DNA from 3 places in the Paenibacillus sp. J22R98 genome. Region 1 is predicted to be linked to each of the others. Evidence: riboswitches for the same ligand, from Rfam matches in the RefSeq annotation. Region 1 holds a riboswitch; each other region holds the start of a gene.
The links. Region 1 has a riboswitch for cobalamin ahead of AC50Y3_RS12875 (ABC transporter substrate-binding protein). Riboswitches for the same ligand answer to the same signal wherever they lie in the genome.
Positions count from the first base shown of each region.

Region 2: another riboswitch for cobalamin. It lies ahead of AC50Y3_RS15100 (DUF4430 domain-containing protein); the one in region 1 lies ahead of AC50Y3_RS12875 (ABC transporter substrate-binding protein).
Region 3: another riboswitch for cobalamin. It lies ahead of AC50Y3_RS16160 (S-layer homology domain-containing protein); the one in region 1 lies ahead of AC50Y3_RS12875 (ABC transporter substrate-binding protein).

Region 1 covers NZ_JBXENW010000003.1:578,725-580,925, reverse strand. Annotated here, with positions in the region: gene AC50Y3_RS12880 (FecCD family ABC transporter permease) at 1-293, opposite strand, end outside; gene AC50Y3_RS12875 (ABC transporter substrate-binding protein) at 295-1,296, opposite strand; cobalamin riboswitch at 1,471-1,735, opposite strand; gene AC50Y3_RS12870 (heavy metal translocating P-type ATPase) at 1,775-2,201, opposite strand, start outside.
Region 2 covers NZ_JBXENW010000004.1:403,143-405,343, forward strand. Annotated here, with positions in the region: gene AC50Y3_RS15095 (energy-coupling factor transporter transmembrane component T) at 1-29, opposite strand, end outside; gene AC50Y3_RS15100 (DUF4430 domain-containing protein) at 26-1,000, opposite strand; cobalamin riboswitch at 1,128-1,322, opposite strand; gene AC50Y3_RS15105 (tetratricopeptide repeat protein) at 1,414-2,201, opposite strand, start outside.
Region 3 covers NZ_JBXENW010000005.1:141,305-143,505, reverse strand. Annotated here, with positions in the region: gene metE (5-methyltetrahydropteroyltriglutamate--homocysteine S-methyltransferase) at 1-642, opposite strand, end outside; cobalamin riboswitch at 812-1,004, shown strand; gene AC50Y3_RS16160 (S-layer homology domain-containing protein) at 1,149-2,201, shown strand, end outside.

The DNA of each region.
Region 1 (2,201 bases):
GGATCGGCCAGTGGATTTCGAAGCACACCTTGAAACCCGGAACCGGCAAGCGCCAAACAAGATCCGACAAGCATGGCCAATACGACTCTGGATAATCTCAGCTGAGTCACAATTGCAATATCGCTTGCATCATAGAGACCACTCGGATCTTCCATCCATGGCAGTTGATGAATCAGAATTCCCCAAACGCTCAGCAACGGCAATCTGGATGAGCCGATAGACAAACTGACGACGACGGATACAGCAAGAAGGAGCATCGCTGCTCCTCCATAAACATACAGCTTTTTTCTCATCTTACTTGAACAGATCCGGATGCAGCTTCTTCGCTACCTCCAGCAGCCCATCGGCTAGTCGAGGTCCGACACGGGTCAACGGATCCTGATCAACTTCAAATACTTGCTTATTCTTAACGGCATTAATCGTTGCCCAGCCCGGTCTAGTCTCAATCCCGGTTAGGATTGGATTCTTCTCACCTTCGGCAAGCGTCATGGAAGCATAGATAATCTGATCCGGATTCGATTTCACGACTGACTCGGGATCAATCTCGTACCAGCCCTGCTCGCTTGCAATGTTAACACCGCCGGCGAGAGTAATGAGTTCATCCAGAAACTCTCCTTTACCGACTGTCCAGCCCGGTGCGAATTCCAAGTACACATTCCGTTTCGGAGCATCTTTAACGGCATTAATAACCTGTTCTCTAACTTGCTCCATATGAGCCGTAACCTGTGCGGCTTGATCGTTCTTATCCAAAATTTCACCGATCTGCTTCACCTTCTCCATGACTGCATCATACGTCTTAGGATCTGTTGCAAATACCGGAATTTGAAGCGAACGAAGTTTATCGACAACGGCTTTTCCCATTGTATAGGAGGCGAGCACAAGGTCTGGTTTAAGCGAAACGATTTTCTCAATATCGGCGTCCATGTCGCCGATCTTCGGCAGACTCTCCGCTTCCTTCGGATAGTTGGAGTAATTATCTACCGCAACCAGAGAGGGCCCTGCATCTACAGCATAGACGATTTCCGTCTCACTAGGCAGCAGCGAAACAATACGCGCGGGTGCCGACTGGAACGTGAGCTCCGTACCCGTTACATCCTTCAACGTCAGCGGATATACCGAATGTTGTGCCGCATTATTTGTAGTTTGATTCTGATCAGCCGAGTTGGCGGTATTACTCTCAGTGGCAGCTTGAGTTCCGTTATTTTCCTTCGAACCGCAAGCAGCTGTAATCAACAGCAGCGCGGCCATGGTTATTAGTAATGCGATTTTAGTTAATGGCATTAATTTTGATTTCATTTGATTCATACTCTCCCTATTCTATAATTGCGTACAAGAAGAAACGGCTGTCATTCTAAAATGACACAAAAAAAGCATTTCCGACTTGAGCGTCAGAAATGCTTACGTTCCTTAGAACATCAGCGGGCAATACAAAACTGCCCATCTCCAACACCTCCCTAAGTCCTCGTAGGTAGCGTTCATTCTGAACAGGCAGGTATCCTGACTTGAAGCTTCTGTCATCAACGTCTTCCCAAACGATCCCATCGTTCAGTGACTTCGTATTGATGCATTGTCGACCGCAGATGGACGAGCATACCTCCATCCAATATCGACGCTTCTTACAGTGGCGGGTCCGTGCCGGTATTGCACCGGTCTTCCCTTTTAAGCTAAGCTTGCGCGATTCTTCAAATGCTTGAATCGACGGCATACGCTTAGCACCTGTTCCTAAACTATGAAATTGTGCTTGAGTAAATATACCATCACCTATTTAAGATGTCTATATTTGGCCTCGTTTCCGAAGAAATCGATTCATTTGGCCGTTTAAACGCAATGCATTAAATACGACCGAGACCGAGCTGAGTGCCATAGCTGTTCCGGCCATCCACGGCTCTATGCCGCCCACTGCTGCAAATGGGATCACAATGGAGTTATATAACAGCGCAAAACCTAGATTCTGACGGATATTGCGTACCGTCAGCCTACTGATTTGAAACGCCTCATAGATGCCTGTCAGACGCGAACGAAGCAGTGTCATATGCCCGGCATGAAGCGCTGCTTCCGTACCGCCGCCCATCGCGATGCCGACGTCTGCGGCCGCAAGTGCAGGAGCATCGTTCCAGCCGTCACCGGCCATTGCGATGACTCTATCTTCCGCTTGCAGCTCCCGAATGAGCTCCGCCTTGTGCTCCGGCAGCATGGAGGCA
Region 2 (2,201 bases), on a different contig from region 1:
GGATGATAGCTGGAGAAGGCGTCCTTCATGGCTTTCCACCGCCGGATGTATCATATTGATCGCCTACATCGCGACCCAAATCGCATGTATACACCCACTCGATTACGTCGCCCTGCTTCAACTGATACCGGCTTGCGCCATAATTCGGGAACCACTCATTCACCTTATACATCCACCCCGATAACTCCCCGCAGTCGAATTCGTACAGGTTATTGATCCCTTCGATATAAGCGGAGTTGTACATCGGGGCATTCTCGAATTCCATCGGTATCTTGTTCTTCCTCATTTCACGCTGCAGCACGTTAAAGACGGACTCCCCTTCATAGAAAGTCACTTTCTGCGACTTGAAAATCACACCGTCCTTCGGTACAAGCTCCACCTTCTCGTCATCCAATTGATCCATATGATCCAATATCGCGGCACAGTTCACGGAGAGATAAGCTGTCATCACCTTATCGGAAACTTCAGCTTCCTGCGGCTCGACCGGTGCCGGCTTCCCTTCCGTGACGGGGTCGGTCAAATACGGATCCTTCCCTGCATCCGGCTTTATTGCAGGAGCCTTCGTGTCCGTTGAAGGAGGTTTGGCTGTTCCTTTTGCAGGCGTAGACGGCTTCGCCTGGGATGCGGTTGAGGAGGTGTTTGGCTTAGAAGGCTTCACCGATTGTTCGGTCTTAGGCGACGTTTCTATTCCTTCCTCGGAAGCAGCCGGCTCCTCCGATTCTTGTGCGGTCTCTTCGGAGATCGCGGGCGGCTTCCCCCCTGTCGAAGCTGGCTCTGACAGGTTCGCAGAAGGTCCTGTTGCAGGCTCGGATTCGGCGGTAGATGCCGGCGGTGCAAGCACGGGCGACTCCTCCGTAGTCTGATCCGTCACTTCCGCCGCTGTTTGCACGGTATTAGACTCACTCGTCTTGGTGGAAGTAGGCCCCCTGCTATAAAAAGCAATAATGAGGACGACTGCAACGATGGCTGCCGCTATAAATTTAGTCCTGATTGACTTCATGTCCATGCGTCTCCTTCTCTGTTCGGAACAACAAAAAGCCCCTGATTCATAAGAATCAAGGGGCAGCCGGCGTCGTCAACTACAAATAAAGACAACAAAAAAGCACCGCCTCCATCATCCGTAGAGTCTGTGAAATCCAATCAAGGCAGGTCTCCTGGCTATGCGTCAACGCTTCTCTATACCTTCCCGGCTCGTGGGGGCCAGTGGCAAATCCTAGATCAGCTCTTCATTTACAGTGGCGGGACCGCGCCGGATTCTCACCGGACTTCCCTATTAAGCAGCGCCTATCTACTAAGCGTGCACCTTGATTGTTCTATTCAATTGCTATTCATACTATAGAAGATCCATGCTTTTGTCCATCAAGCCAAACAAAAGGGCAACCGCAAGGGCTGCCCTTCTACTTTCAACTCGACTTACTCTTCTGCTGTCAGAGCTTGCAACAGCGCCAAGGCATCCTCATGCTCCGGCTCCAGAACGAGCGCCTCGCGCAAGTAGGTCATCGCCGCTTCCTTATCTCCCAGTTCATAGCTGCATATAGCCAGACAGAATAAGACAGTCGGGACAGACTCCTCTTCATCGGTCTCAATCGATAAGCTCAGGAACTCCTTCGCGTCATCGTAGAACTCCATCTCGAACAGCAACAACCCGGCATCAAGCGCCAAATCATAACGCTGCTCCATCACATAGAATGACGACCACATGATGTGTATGCCATTTTGAATATCCATCAGTTCTTCTTCGCCTGCCTCAGGCAGCAGAGCCGAAATCCGTTTCGTGCTCTGGATAAAGAACTCCGCGTCGTATCCGCCGAGCCGCCAGAAAGCCAAAATTTGCTGCAGCCCCATCGTGCCCAAATGCGGATCGACCCACTCCTTCAAGCTGAAGAACTCGTCCGGTCCAAAGCGATCAACAAACCGCCGAAAAGCCAATCTCGTATTGGCATACCGCGTTGGCGATTCCAGCATGAGAATACAGCCGACATTAATCGCGTTATAATGATGCTCCTTCGTAAAGAGCGACAATGCGCCTCGCTGCTCCAGCACATGTTGAATCGCATGATAGTTTGCCGTTAACGAGAAGCTGCCGTGATGAAAGAATTCCGGCGGCTCCGCAAGGTCCCAGTGCTCCAGCCGGTGATCGCCTTTATCCGCCGTGATCAGCAGAAACCCTGCCTGTGACAGCCGTTGGAGCCGATCCAAGC
Region 3 (2,201 bases), on a different contig from region 1:
CGTCAGATCTGTCACAAGCGCAGGCTCATCCACTTGAACCCACTCGGCCCCCAGCTCATTTAGCTTATTCAGTACGTCAGCGTAAGCCGCAGCTGTTTCTTGAATGAAGTCGTTCGCTTGCTTGACGCCGGTATATTTGGCAAGCTTGAGCAACGTGAAGGCACCGATCAATACCGGTTTCGTTGCGATATGGAGCTGTTTAGCCTCTAAGAACTCATCGAACAGCTTCGTGCCCGCCAGTTGAATACTTGTGGAATCATCGACGATGGGAACCATGTAGTGATAGTTTGTGTTGAACCATTTTTTCATGGCCAGCGCTTTAACGTCACCTTGTGCCCCTTGATAACCTCTTGCCATAGCAAAATAAGTTTCTAATGGGCTGAGTCCCAGTTCTTGGTAGCAATCCGGAATGATGTTGAACAAGCAAGCCGTATCGAGCAGGCCGTCATAGAAAGAGAAGTCGTTAGACGGAATGAAGTCAATACCGTGCACTTGCTGTCTTTTCCAGTGGTTGGCTCTAAGTTCGACGCCTGTCTGATGAAGCTCATGAATTGTAAGATCGCCTTTGAAATATTTTTCGGATGCGAATTTAAGTTCTCGTAATGATCCGACTCTAGGATAGCCAATAAGTGATGTTTGCAATGTGAATCTCTCCCTGCACTGTGTGATGAGCTCATTATAGAGCGGGGAGTGCGCTATCGGAAAACACTTAAATACTATGCCAGGGTATAGCTTTTTACTATGGGGCGGTTCGCTAGCGATCCAATAGATGATAGACAAAAGCATCATTATTCTATAGTATGAATAGCAATCGAATAGAACGAGTCAAGGTGCACGCTTAGTTGATAAGCGCTGCTTAATAGGGAAGTCCGGTGAAAATCCGGCGCGGTCCCGCCACTGTAAATGAAGAGCCGATCTAGGATTTGCCACTGGCCCACAAGCCGGGAAGGTATAGAGAAGCGTTGACGCATAGCCAGGAGACCTGCCTTGATTTGATTTCACAGACTCTACGGAAGATGGAGGCGGTGCTTTTTTTTGTTGTCCTTATTTATAGATGACGCCGGCTGCCCTTGATTCTTAACGAATCTGGGGCTTTTTTGTTTGGCATTTCGCAGGCTGCTGTGGACCAAAAGTTGAGGAGTGAGCGTGTGAAAGGCAAGATGTGTAATCGTATTATCTCTATCTGCCTGACGGTATTGCTGTTATTTGCTGCTTTGCCTCTGGCGGCGAATGCGGCTAACGATCCGATCGGCGCCGTTCCTAGTAGCATCAAGGAAACGAGCTTGAAGCATGTAGACCGTGTAGTCGAGGAAACGGCCGAATACATGCTGACTGTGGTAAAAGATCCACAGGTGGGCTCCGTTGGCGGCGAGTGGGCCATTATCGGGCTCGCACGGTCCGGCTACAAAGTACCGCAAAGCTATTATGACAATTATTATAGCCATGTCGTACAAGCTGTTACGGCAACCAAAGGTAATCTTAGCGATAAGAAATATACCGAGTATTCTCGTATCATTCTGGCACTCAGGGCAATCGGCGCAGATCCTGCGAATGTTGCCGGCTACAATTTGCTCATGCCTTTAGGCGATTTTGACAAGACGATCTGGCAAGGGATTAACGGTCCGATATTTGCACTTCTCGCGCTGGATAGCGGCAATTACGAGATTCCCTTCAACGAAGCAGCAAGTACGCACGCGACCAGAGGGATGTATATTGATGAAATTCTGTCGCGGCAATTGGAGGATGGGGGGTTCGCGCTCACCGGAACGACTGCTGACCCTGACATAACGGGCATGGCCATCCAAGCTTTAGCTAAGTATCTGAATCAACCTGACGTAAAGGCTGCAACGGAGATGGCGGTTCAAACCCTTTCCCGCATCCAAGAAGACTACGGCGGTTATGCAAGTCTAGGCGTGAGAAATGCTGAGAGCACCGTGCAAGTGCTCATGGCGCTATGTGAACTCGGGATTCCGATCGATGATAGTCGATTCGTCAAGAACGGTAAAACCATTCTGGATCAATTGTTGACTTACTATACGAAGGGACAAGGATTCGGGCACACAGCAGACGGAAGTGGAGTAACGGGGATGTCGACAGAACAGGCACTGTACGGACTCGTTAATTATCAGAGAGCAGCAGCGGGTAAGCCAAGTTTGTACAGAATGAGTGATGTTGTTCCGTTACTGTCCTCCGATCATCAG